DNA from 3 places in the Acidovorax sp. GW823-FHT05D11 genome. Region 2 is predicted to be linked to each of the others. Evidence: predicted binding sites of a transcription regulator. Region 2 holds the regulator's gene; each other region holds the start of a gene.
What was found. The regulator sigma-54, encoded in region 2, starts transcription at its own class of promoters, with help from an activator protein. The targets are predictions, from matches to a motif close to TGGCANGNAANCTGCTTT.

Region 1 (4,276 bases), 2.2 Mb from region 2:
CGGTGATGACCTTGGCATCCTTCATCGGGTTGATGCCGTTGGCCGCCAGCCAGTAGTACAGCCACATGGCGTGCGTGCCGGTGGGGAAGGTCTGTGCGAAGGTGTACTCGCGCTTCTCGCTGGCCATCAGCTTGGCCAGGCCCGCGCCATTGACGGCGCCCTTGTCGGCGAGCTTCTTGGACAGCGTGATGGCCTGCCCGTTGTGGTTCAGGTTCATCAGCACGGCCATGTCCTTCTTGGGCCCGGCCAGGCCCAGGTGCACGCCGTAGACCAGGCCGTACAGCACGTGGGCGAAGTCGAGTTCGCCGTTGACCAGCTTGTCGCGCACACCGGCCCAGGAGGCTTCCTTGGTGGGGATGATGGTCACGCCGTACTTCTTGTCGATGCCGAGCACCGAGGCCATCACCACGCTGGCGCAGTCGGTCAGCGGGATGAAGCCGATCTTGACTTCCTTCTTCTCCGGCGCGTCCGAGCCCTGGGCGTGCACCAGCGCACGCAGCGCGGGGCTGACGCCGACGGCGCCCACGGTGGCGGCCTGCAGCACGGTGCGGCGGTTGAGGCTGGTTTTGAGCAGATCGGTCATGGGGCACTTCCTCATAGCGTTGAAAACAAAAAAGGCGTCCTCCCGAGCAGCCTGCATACATGCAGCACCGGTCGGTGAGGGACGCCTCTGTCCATGGCGATACCCGATGAAGGGTTCGCCCAGCACCGGCCCGCCTTTGGGCCCGTGCTGTGTGGGGGTGAGACCGCCATTGGTCTCGCAGGGGTTAATGCAAGTGGCGTGCCAGGCCTTGCCGCACGGGCTCCGCATCAGTTCGGCGCATGGTTTGCTATTGAATTAATAGCTGCTTGCGCAAATGGATCAAGCGCTGGGGGGCTTTTTGACCTGCAAACGCGCGGAGGTGGTGCGCGCGGTGAATGCCGCACTGCCTTTGTGCGGCGCACCATCCGGGAGAAGCCGGTGGACCTGGGCGTAGCCCAGGCCGGGGATGCCGGGCAAGGACCGCTGCGCAGCGAGGGGATCGTCCCCTTTCCCGAGCCGGGCAGCGATTCGAGAGGAGGGGCCAAGGGCCGCGGCTCCAAGACTGCCTGCGCAGTCTGGACGGTCCCCGAGAGCGGGCGGCCTCTGGCGGCTGCACCGATGCGCGCAGCGCCTCAGGAGGATGTCACCTGCTTACCCGAGCAGGTCCATCACGTCGAGCATGCGCTGGGCCACATCCACGAGCTTGAGGCCCTTGTCCATGGCGGTCTTGCGCAGTTTCTCGTACGCGGCCTGCTCGGTCAGGCCCTGGCGCTGCATGAGCAGGCCCTTGGCGCGGTCGATGGTCTTGCGGTCCTTGAGCTCGGTCTTGGCATCGGCGAGCTCGGCGCGCAGCGCCTGCTCGTGCTGGAAGCGCGCCATCGCCACGTCCAGGATGGGGCGGATGCGCTGGGGCGCGAGGCCGGCCACGATGTAGGCCGACACGCCCGCGGCCACCGCGTCCTTGACGTGCGAGGTGTCCTCGTCGTTGGTGAACATCACGATGGGGCGGCGTTCGTCGCGCGTGGCCACCACCACGTGTTCCAGCGCGTCGCGGGCCTCGCTCTCGGCGTCCACGATGATCAGGTCGGGCTGCAGCTGGGCGATCCGCTCGCTCAGGAATACATCCGCGGGCAGCGTGGCGATCAGGTTGAAATTGTTCTCCAGCAGCCCGATGCGCAGCGCCCGCGAACGCTCCGCCTGCAGCACGGCGTGTTCGTCGTCGGGGTCGGCAATGGCCAGGTCCGGGGCCACCACCACGATGCGCAGAGACTCGTTCATACCCCGGAGCATAAGCAATTTTTACGCCACAAATTGGTGCGCCGAAGCGGTGCGCCCCGGGCAGGTGCCGGGTTCCGGCAAGGGCCTTGCCTTGCAGGGTCTGAAACTTGCTAATAGTTTGCCGATTGGCAGGGCATACCCGATAGCGCCTTTCCTCCGTCGTCGCATATACATCTGGTCACATTGACATATTGATGAGGATTCCGCATGAACAAGCATATTGACCGGCGCCGTTTCGCCGCCGGGCTGGCCTTGACCACCGCCGCGTCCATGGCGCTGCTGCTCCTGTCCGGGTGCGGCAAGGTGCCCGACACCATCAAGATCGGCGTGGCGCAGCCCTTGAGCGGCCCCCTGGGCGCCCTCGGGCAGGACTTGCTCAATGGCGTGAACCTGGCCGTGGCCGAACTGAACAAGGGCGGCTACACCGTGGACGGCAAGCGGGTGACGCTGGAGGTGGTGGCGGTGGACGACAAGGCCGACGCGGCCACCGGCAAGACGGTGGCCCAGCAGCTGGTGGATGCCGGCGTGGTGGCCGTCATCGGGCACCTGAATTCGGGCGTGAGCATCGAGACCGCGCCCATCTACGCGGCCAAGGACATCGCGCAGATCGCCATCTCCACCAACCCCAAGTTCACGCAGCTGGGTTTTTCCACCACCTTCCGCATGGTGGGCAACGACACGCTGCAGGCGCGCGCCATCGGCTCGTTTGCCGCCACCCAGCTGGGTGCCGCGCGCTATGCCGCGCTGGACGATGGCACGCCCTACGGCAAGGGCCTGGCCGACGGGGCCGCCGCGCAGCTCAAGGCCGAGAAGAAAGAGGTGGTGGTGCGCAAGTCGTTCGACGACAAGACCACGGCATTCGACGAACTGGCCGGCGAACTCAAGGCCGCGAAGGTGGAGGTGATCGTCTCCACCCTCAATGACTTCCAGGCGCTGGCGTTGCTGGAAGCCCTGCGCAAGGTGGGGCACACCAAGGTGAGCCTGCTGGGCGGCGACACCATCAAGACCACCGACATGACCAAGGGGGCCGGCATCGTCGAGGGCGTCTATGCCACCTCGCCCGTGCTGGAAGCCAAGGAGTTTTCCACGGGCAAGCCCTTCCTGGAAAAGTACATCGATGCCTACAAGAAGCCGCCCGCGTACGGCGGGCACTACAGCTACGACAGCATGTACGTGCTCTCGGCGGCCATCCAGAAGGCCAAGTCCGCGGACCCCAAGGACATCACCAAGGCCATGCACGGCATCAACGGCTACGCGCCCGTGATCGGCACGATGACCTGGGATGACAAGGGCGAGCAGCGCTACGGCGCGGTGGGCGTGTACGAACTGCGCAGCGGCAGCTGGGAGCTGCGCATGCGCTCGGACCGCTGGTAGGCGCGGCCTGCGACCCTGGGGATGCACGACCCCTGCCGGCCACCGCCGGCAGGGGTTTTTGCATCAGGCCCCCCGCGAGCCCGGGTTTTACACTCGGGGCATGAGTCTGTTGATCCTCGGAATTGAATCCTCGTGCGACGAGACCGGCGTGGCGCTGGTGCGCTCCACGGGCGATGCCGTTCCCACCCTGCTGTCCCACGCCCTGCACAGCCAGATCGAGATGCACCAGGCCTATGGTGGCGTGGTGCCCGAGCTGGCCAGCCGCGACCACATCCGCCGCGTGCTGCCGCTGGCCACACAAGTGTTGACCGAGTCCGGCCAGACGCTGGCGGACGTGGACGTGGTTGCTTACACGCGCGGCCCGGGCCTGGCGGGTGCCCTGCTGGTGGGGGCCGGCGTGGCCTGCGCGCTGGGCGCGGCGCTGGACAAGCCGGTGCTGGGCGTGCACCACCTGGAGGGGCACCTGCTCTCGCCCTTCCTGAGCGCGGACCCGCCCGAGTTCCCCTTCGTGGCCCTGCTGGTCTCCGGCGGCCACACCCAGCTCATGCGGGTGGACGGCGTGGGCCGCTACGAGATCCTGGGCGAGACCATCGACGACGCGGCGGGCGAGGCCTTCGACAAGTCGGCCAAGCTCATGGGCCTGGGCTACCCGGGAGGGCCGGCGCTGTCACGCCTGGCCGAGCAGGGCGATCCGGCGGCCTTCAAGCTGCCGCGCCCGCTGCTGCACAGCGGCAATCTCGACTTCTCCTTTGCCGGGCTCAAGACCGCCGTGCTGACCCAGGCCAAGAAACTGGGCGACGGGCTCGAAGCGCGCAAGGCCGACCTGGCGGCCAGCACCGAGGCCGCCATCGTCGAGGTGCTGGTGAAAAAGACGCTGGCGGCGCTCAAGCAGACCGGCCTCAAGCGCGTGGTGGTGGCCGGTGGTGTGGGCGCCAACCGGCATCTGCGGGCGCAGCTCAATGCCGCCTGCGCGGCGGCCAGGGTGCGGGTGCACTACCCCGAATTGCACCTGTGCACCGACAACGGGGCCATGATCGCCATGGCGGCGGCAATGCGGCTGCAGGCGGGGCAGCAGGAGGCGAACACCGACTATGCGTTTGA
Region 2 (4,276 bases):
GTCGTATGGCAGCCGCAAGGTCGTCAAGGATGTGTCGCTGGTCGTGCAAAAGGGCGAGGTCGTGGGCCTGCTGGGGCCCAACGGCGCGGGCAAGACCACCTCGTTCTACATGATCGTGGGCCTGGTGCGCAGCGACGCGGGCGACATCCGCATCGACGGCCATTCGGTGGCCCACATGCCCATCCACCGCCGCTCGCGGCTGGGGCTGTCCTACCTGCCGCAGGAAGCCTCCATCTTCCGCAAGCTCACGGTCGAAGAGAACGTGCGCGCGGTGCTGGAGCTGCAGCGCGCGGACGACGACGGCAAGCCGCTGTCGCGCGAGGCCATCGAAGAGCGTCTCACGGCCTTGCTCCAGGAGCTGCGCGTGGACCACCTGCGGGCCTCGCCCGCCATGGCCCTGTCGGGCGGCGAGCGCCGCCGCGTCGAGATCGCCCGCGCGCTGGCCACGCAGCCGCGCTTCATCCTGCTGGACGAGCCCTTTGCGGGCATCGACCCCATCGCCGTGATCGAGATCCAGCGCATCATCGGTTTTCTCAAGGCGCGCGGCATCGGCGTGCTCATCACCGACCACAACGTGCGCGAGACGCTGGGCATCTGCGACCACGCCTTCATCATCAGCGATGGCCAGGTGCTGGCCCAGGGCACGCCGTCCGAGATCGTGGACAACGCCGAAGTGCGCCGGGTGTACCTGGGCGAACATTTCCGCATGTAGACATGGCCTCCACGCTTGTCACTTCGTGTACTGCGCTGCCCCCCGAGGGGGCCTTCGCGCCTTGGGGCGGCCCGGCGGCGCGGTACGGTGTCCCCACGCTCCCCGCTGCGCGTGGTTCGCTGCCCCCCGAGGGGGCCTTCGCGCCTTGGGGCGGCCCGGCGGCGCTCAATCAATGAAACCTGGACTCTCGCTGCGCGTCTCGCAGCATCTTGCATTGACCCCCCAGCTTCAGCAGTCCATCCGGCTGCTGCAGTTGTCCACGCTGGAACTCTCGCAGGAAGTCGAGCAGATGCTCGACGAAAACCCGTTCCTCGAACGCAACGTCGACGAGGCGCCGCGCGAGGAGTTTGGCCTGGAAGCCGCCGATACGCCGGCCCAGGCCGACGACTACAGCGCGGATGATGCTATTTTTTCAGGAGCTACCAGCGCAAGCAGTACCAGCGCTGAGGCTCAAAATGATGCTGAAACACCGAGCGCGGGCGCCGACGAGCCCGACTGGAGCGGCGACGGCACGGTGGAGATGGCGCCCAACGACGCCGAGTGGGGCGGCGACGCCCCCGCCCGCAACCGCAACGACGCCGAAGGCGACGAGGCCGACGCCACCGAGCTGGCCCGCACGCACGAATCGCTGACCGCCTTTTTGCACCGACAGGCGCTGGCGCTGCGCCTGTCCGAGATCGACCGCGCCGCGCTGCGCTTCCTGATCGAATCGCTCAACGACGACGGCTACCTGGAGGATCCGCTCGAAGAGCTGGCCATCAGCCTGGCCGGGCCCGACGACCTGGAGCAGATCGAGGAACTGGTGCACCGCTTCACCGTGGCACAGCGGCTGCTGCAGAGCCTGGAGCCCGTGGGCGTGGGCGCGCGCGGCCTGGCCGAGTGCCTGACGCTGCAGCTCAAGGCGCTGGCCGCCGACGAGGACATCGACATCGACCCCGACACCGTGCAGACCGCGCTGCGCGTGTGCCAGCAGCCGCTGGAGATGCTGGCGCGGCGCGACGTGCGCCGCCTCACGCAGGCCTGCGGCGACAGCGAGGAGCGCACCCGCGCCGCCATGGCGCTGATCGCCCGGCTGGAGCCGCGCCCGGGGCGCCGCTTCGCCGACGTGGAGCGCAACATCATCATCCCCGACGTGATCGTGCGCAAGGCCGGGCGCGCCAATGGCCGCGACGGGCAGCACAACTTCATCGTGCAGCTCAACCCCGACGTGATGCCGCGCCTGCGCGTGCACGACATCTATGCCGGCGCCCTGCGCGGCCACAAGGGCGGCGAGGGCCACCAGGGCATGCAGCAGCGCCTGCAGGAGGCGCGCTGGTTCATCAAGAACATCCAGCAGCGCTTCGACACCATCCTGCGCGTCTCGCGCGCCATCGTGGAGCGGCAGAAGAACTTCTTCACCCACGGCGAACTCGCCATGCGCCCGCTGGTGCTGCGCGACATCGCCGACGAGCTGGGCCTGCACGAGTCCACCATCAGCCGCGTGACCACGGCCAAGTACATGGCCACGCCCATCGGCACCTACGAGCTCAAGTACTTCTTCGGCTCGGGCCTGGGCACCGAGACCGGCGGCAATGCGTCGAGCACCGCCGTGCGCGCCCTCATCAAGCAGTTCGTGGCCGCCGAGAGTCCGACCAAGCCGCTGTCCGACAGCCAGATCGCCGAGATGCTCAAGGAGCAGGGCATCGAGTGCGCGCGCCGCACCGTCGCCAAGTACCGCGAGGCGCTCAAGATCGCGCCGGCGAATCTGCGCAAGGCCCTGTAGGCGCCGTGCGAGCGTGTGCACGGCGCATGCGCCTGGTGGCCCGTTTTTCCGCTCCGTTGCCGTCTTTCCCTCTCACTTCGCCACCCCGTCCATGGCCCGCATCGTCTTCGACCTTCCCGCGCACTTCGGCTTCGCCACCGAAATGCAGATCTACATCAGCCATGTCAACCAGGGCGGGCACCTGGACAACGCGCAGCTGCTGAGCCTCGTGTCCGAGGCCCGGGTGCGGTTTTTCCAGTCACTCGGCTACCCCGAGGCCGACGTGGGCGGGCTGTCCATCGTGGTCGGAGACATCGTGGCGCAGTACAAGTCCGAGGGCTTCCACGGCGAGACCATGCGCGTGGAGATGGCGCCTGCGGACTTCAACCGCTATGGGTTCGACCTGGTCTTTTGCATGACCGAGAAGACCTCGGGCCGCGAGGTGGCGCGCGGCAAGATCGGCATCGTTTTCATCGGCAAGGCCGGCCGCAAGGTGGCGCCGATCCCGGACTCCATCCGCCAGTTGCTGCTGGCCCGTGCCGGCACGCCGGATTCACACGCACTTTCCGAGCGCGTATCCTCACCATCGTCATGAACCAACTCCAACTTTTTCTCCCCTGCGCCGCCGGTGTGGAGGGCTTCCTGGCCGACGAAGTGCACGGCATCACCGGCCTCACGGGGCAGGACCTGCTGGTGGGCCGGGGCGGCGTGCTGCTGCGCGCCTCGTGGCGCGACGCGCTGCTGCTGAACCTGCACAGCCGCCTGGCCCAGCGCGTGCTGGTGCAGCTGGCGCACCGCCCGTACCGCTCCGAGAACGACCTCTACGCCGCCGCCAGCGACGTGGCCTGGGAAATCTGGTTCACCACGCGCCAGACCTTCAAGGTCGAGGTGACCGCCCAGCACAGCCCGCTGCAGAGCCTCAATTTCGCGGGGCTCAAGGTCAAGGACGCGGTGGCCGACCGCTTTCGCGCCAAGAGCGGCGTGCGCCCCGACGTGAACACGCAGTGGCCCGACGTGCGCATCCACCTGCACCTGACCACCGACGAAGCCACCATCTACATCGACACCTCGGGCGAGCCGCTGTTCAAACGCGGCTGGCGCGAGGACAAGGGCGACGCCCCGCTCAAGGAAACCCTGGCCGCCGCCATGATCGCCGCCAGTGGCTGGGACCCCCACGGCGACAACCCCCAGCCGCTGTACGACCCCTGCTGCGGCAGCGGCACCATCGCCATCGAGGCCGCGCAGATCGCCTGCCGCATCCCGGCGGGCATGCTGCGCCGCTTTGCGTTCGAGAAACTGCTGCCCTACCAGGCCCATGTCTGGTCTGCTATTAAAAATGAAGCTGAAGGTGCAATACAGACAGGCGCTGTGCCTATTTTCGGCAGTGACGTCGCCTTCCGGATGGTGGATTTCGCCGAGCGCAATGCCGAGCGCGCCGGCGTGGCGGGCGCCGTGCAGCTGCGCGGAGGCGATGCGCTGCAGCGCATGCCGCCGTGCGAGCAGCCCGGCGTGATGCTCCTGAACCCCCCGTACGGCGAACGCATCGCCGCGGCCGGTGCCGCGGGCCGCAATGCCAGCGAGCGCGCGGCCGACCGTGCCCAGGGCCTGGCCGTGGGCCGTGAAGAAGCCCATACCGACGATGGCGGCGAGTTCTTCAGCCAGCTGGCCGCGCACTGGAAGAAGAACTACAGCGGCTGGACGGCCTGGATGCTCACGCCCGACCTCAAGCTGCCCGGCAAGATGCGCCTGAAGGAGTCGCGCCGCGTGCCGATGTGGAACGGCCCCATCGAATGCCGCATGTTTCGCTTCGACATGATCAAGGG
Region 3 (4,276 bases), 1.5 Mb from region 2:
GGGGCCGCCGACGCCGGCCGGGTGCCCTGCACGACGGTGACATTGCCGCCTTCCACCAGCTTGCATCCCCGCTCCTTGGCCTGGGCGGCGTTGTTGGTGTATTCGTTGCCACAGCGGTAGATGCGGTCTTGCGCCCACGCGGCCGGTGCCGTCGCGGCGATGAGTAACAGGGTGATGAGCGTTTTCTTCATTCGGTTTCCTCGCACTGCCATGCAGGGGTCAGGGGAGTATCCACCAATCACCATGCATCGCCAATCCAACACCAGCAGGCCCTCGCAGGGCTTTGTACATGGATGCAACGGCCCCGGGATTGGTTTCACCAGCCTCTCCGGCCCCATGAAAAAAGGCGGCCAAGGCCGCCTTTTTGGTGAGCAACAGCCTGCAGGGAGGCGATTACAGCGAGTAGTACATGTCGTACTCGACAGGGTGAGGCGCCATGCGGAAACGCGTGACTTCGCCCATCTTGAGCTCGATGTACGCGTCGAGCATGGAGTCGGTAAAGACGCCGCCCTTGGTAAGGAAACCACGGTCCTTGTCGAGATACTCCAGGGCCTGGTCCAGGCTGTGGCAGACGGTGGGCACCAGCTTGTCTTCTTCAGGTGGCAGATGGTACAGGTCCTTCGTGGCGGCTTCGCCCGGATGGATCTTGTTTTCCACGCCGTCCAGGCCGGCCATCATCAGGGCCGAGAAGGCCAGGTAAGGGTTGGCCGATGGATCGGGGAAGCGCGCTTCGATGCGGCGGCCCTTGGGGTTGGCGACGTAAGGAATGCGGATCGAGGCCGAACGGTTGCGGGCCGAGTAGGCCAGCTTCACGGGGGCTTCGAAGCCAGGCACCAGGCGCTTGTACGAGTTGGTGCCGGGGTTGGTGATGGCGTTCAGGGCACGGGCGTGCTTGATGATGCCGCCGATGTAGTACAGCGCGAAGTCTGACAGGCCGGCGTAGCCGTCGCCTGCGAACAGGTTTTTGCCGTCCTTCCAGATGGACTGGTGCACATGCATGCCGGAGCCGTTGTCGCCAGCGTAGGGCTTGGGCATGAAGGTGGCGGTCTTGCCGTAGGCGTTGGCCACGTTCCAGACCACGTACTTCAGGACCTGGGTCCAGTCAGCGCGCTCGACCAGCGTGCTGAAGCGCGTGCCAATTTCGTTCTGGCCAGCGCCCGCCACTTCGTGGTGGAACACTTCGACCGGGATGCCCAGGGATTCGAGGATCAAGGACATTTCGGCGCGCATGTCCTGCGTGCTGTCGACAGGAGGCACGGGGAAGTAGCCGCCCTTGACGGTGGGACGGTGGCCGCGGTTGCCGCCTTCGAGCTTGGCGCCCGAGTTCCAGGGGGCTTCGTACTCTTCGATCTCGAACATGACCTTGCCGGGTTCGTTGGACCAGCGCACACCGTCGAAGATGAAGAATTCTGGCTCGGGGCCGAAGAAGGCCGTGTCGCCCAGGCCGGAGGCCTTCAGGTAGGCTTCAGCGCGCTTGGCGATGGAGCGTGGGTCGCGGTCGTAGGCCTTGCCGTCACCGGGTTCGATCACGTCGCACTGCAGGAACAGCGTGGTTTCTTCGAAGAAGGGGTCGATGTTGGCGGTGCTGGGGTCGGGCATGAGCTGCATGTCCGAGGCTTCAATGCCCTTCCAGCCAGCCACGGACGAACCGTCGAATGCGTGGCCGGACGTGAACTTGTCTTCATCGAAGTGGGACACCGGCACGGTCACGTGCTGTTCCTTGCCCCGGGTATCGGTAAAACGGAAGTCAACGAACTTGACTTCGTTCTCCTTCACCATCTTCATCACGTCTGCAACGGTCTTGGCCATCAGGTTCTCCTGGGTAAAGCGCTTGTTGAAAAAAGAATTTGTGGAAATAAAAGCAGTTTGCGTGCCAGCTGGGTGCAGCCGCCGCACTATGAAGGAGCACTACGGACTGCAGGCCGATAGGACATTTGCGAGATTGCACCAACAAGGTGCGCAACAACGATCAACACCAAGCATCACAAATTGCGCACCAATTCAGGGCCACAATCCGCACCAAAACTGTGCAATCCCGTTTTGAGATCCTGCCAGGCGGCCGGGACCAAGGGAGCAGGACCTTTGACGCCCAGTTCGATGTGCCGCCCGTATTGTGGATGATCCACGCTGGGTAAGCTGAACACCCGAACCTCGGGGTGCGATTTTTCTATGCGCTCCATGAGAGGTGTCAATGCTGCCTCCATGGCGCCATAGACCACCACCGACTGCTCGACCTGGGGAGCACGGTTGAACAGGTCTGCATAGTGGTGGTCGAGCACCCATTCGATCATGGGCCAGGCCATGACCGGGAATCCGGGCACGAAATGGACGGCACCGCCGCCAACGCCCTCGCAGCTGAAGCCGGGAATCTTGTTGTAGGGATTGGGGATGATGCGGGCGCCTGCGGGAAAGACGCCCATGTTGAGCCGGTGCACATTGTCCGGCCGCTCGGCTTCGTATGGCACACCTTGCTCCCGCGCAACGTCCTGCATGCGTTCGCGGATCAACGCCTCGGCCTCGGCATGCAGAGCCAGCTCACGGCCCAGGGCGCTTGCCGCGCATTGGCGGGTGTGGTCATCGGGCGTCGCACCGATGCCTCCGCAGGAGAAGACCACATCGCCCGAGGCAAAGGCCCGCCGCAGTGTCGCGGTGATGCGGTCCGGGCTGTCCCCGACGTAGTCCGCATACGACAGCGACAGGCCGCGAGCCGAGAGCAGTTCGATGACTTTGGGCATGTGCTTGTCCGCGCGCTTGCCCGACAGGATTTCATCGCCCACGATGATCAGGCCGAAAGAGGGAGTCATGGGGAAGGGGTTCCGTGGGTGGGAGATGGCGTCGGAGGCGCTGCGAGTGCCGCCGGGGCTGCAGCAGCAGGAGGCGGCTCGGCACTGGCGTCCGGTCCGCGCACCAGCTCCTTCGCCGGCGCAAGGATCGGGGGCGCCTCAGCGGCCACCGGCCCCGCAGCCTCTTGCCGCAGGCGTGCCAACGCGGCCAGGCAGTAGTGCGCGAACCACAGCGATGAAAATGCGAAAACGAGGGTGTAGATCCAGATCGCCAACGGCACCAGGATGAAAAAGGCCGCTGCAAACACCACCCCCGAGGCCCATACGATGCTCGGCGCAGCGCCGAGGTAGCCCGTCAGGATGCCAATGCCCAGCAGGCTGCTGCGGTGGCGGCGAAAAATAGCCTGCCGCTCCTCCTTGCTGGCATGGTCGGCCAAGGCATCGAAAGCCATCACCCGGTAAGTAAGCCACCCCCAGATCAAGGGCGGCAGGATGAGCACCAGCGGCGGCACCAGCCACAGGGGCACAGACACCACCAGGGCGATCAATGCCAGCAACGTGGAACTGACCGACCACACCACGCTGGCGATGAAGGAGCCGCCCTTCTTGCGCTCCAGGGCCGGAAAGCGCCGGTCGGCCACCAGCGCCACCAGTGCAGGCGTCATGAGCACCGCCACCACCAGCAGGGAAACCACCACCAGCGCGGGTGCCACCGCCAGGATCACCATCAGTGGCGCCACCACCGAAGTGACATCTCCCAACCCCCAGCCCTGTAGCCAGCTCCAGAAGCTGGCCAGGAGGGCGGAGGCGTCCAGCAGTGCGCGCATTCCCCGCACGGCGCCATCCCAGTAGAAGTACCCCAAGCCCAGCGCCAGCGCCACCATCAGCACGAGCGGCAGCACGGACAGGGCCATCACACGCGGGCGCAGGCAGTAGGCAGCGGCGCGCCAGAAAGAATCAAACAGAAGTCCCATGCCGGCAAGCATACCGTCTTGGCCGTCCGCAGGGGCTTTCAAGCCTTGCCGAGCAGCCGCAGCAAGCCACGCCATTGCTGCGACCAGAAACCCTTGCCGTAGTCCCGTACCTGCCCGGTCGGCCCCGCTTCCACCTGGTCGCGCACGCCCGTCGGATCGAAGCGCAGCTCGAAATTGGCGGTGCGCATCAGAATGTCCCACCAGGGCAGCAGCACTCCGAAGTTGTGGCCGCCCAGGACGGTGCGATACCTTGCGCGCCCCGCGCTCGCCCCCTCACCCGGCAGCGGCTTGATGGTTTCGTGGCCGATCCCAATGCTGTGGTGCAGGCGGTGAAAGCGCGGGCTCACCCACAGCCGCTCACCCCAGCGGCCAAACCACAGACGCACGTTGGCATGCTGAAAGCTCTCGCTGAGCTGCGTGATGGCGACGATGGCGATGAACTGCCCCGGCGCGACCCCGATGAGTTGCGCCACCACCACGAGAATCGTGTCGCGCAGCAGGTCATCGAGCAGGTGGTTG

Region 1: AC3RCE_RS07895 (ANTAR domain-containing response regulator) is a predicted target of sigma-54. The motif match lies at 1,813-1,830, and genes of this name have one in related genera.
Region 3: glnA (type I glutamate--ammonia ligase) is a predicted target of sigma-54. The motif match lies at 1,859-1,876, and genes of this name have one in related genera.

Annotation. Positions count from the first base shown of each region.
Region 1 is NZ_CM179502.1:1,738,872-1,743,147, forward strand. Features, by position in the region: gene AC3RCE_RS07890 (CmpA/NrtA family ABC transporter substrate-binding protein) at 1-583, opposite strand, end outside; gene AC3RCE_RS07895 (ANTAR domain-containing response regulator) at 1,175-1,801, opposite strand; gene AC3RCE_RS07900 (branched-chain amino acid ABC transporter substrate-binding protein) at 2,009-3,175, shown strand; gene tsaD (tRNA (adenosine(37)-N6)-threonylcarbamoyltransferase complex transferase subunit TsaD) at 3,276-4,276, shown strand, end outside.
Region 2 is NZ_CM179502.1:5,152,220-5,156,495, reverse strand. Features, by position in the region: gene lptB (LPS export ABC transporter ATP-binding protein) at 1-712, shown strand, start outside; gene AC3RCE_RS23770 (RNA polymerase factor sigma-54) at 885-2,474, shown strand; gene AC3RCE_RS23765 (acyl-CoA thioesterase) at 2,566-3,048, shown strand; gene AC3RCE_RS23760 (THUMP domain-containing class I SAM-dependent RNA methyltransferase) at 3,045-4,276, shown strand, end outside.
Region 3 is NZ_CM179502.1:3,639,709-3,643,984, forward strand. Features, by position in the region: gene AC3RCE_RS16855 (hypothetical protein) at 1-191, opposite strand, end outside; gene glnA (type I glutamate--ammonia ligase) at 394-1,809, opposite strand; gene AC3RCE_RS16865 (competence/damage-inducible protein A) at 1,983-2,804, opposite strand; gene AC3RCE_RS16870 (EI24 domain-containing protein) at 2,801-3,757, opposite strand; gene AC3RCE_RS16875 (sterol desaturase family protein) at 3,796-4,276, opposite strand, start outside.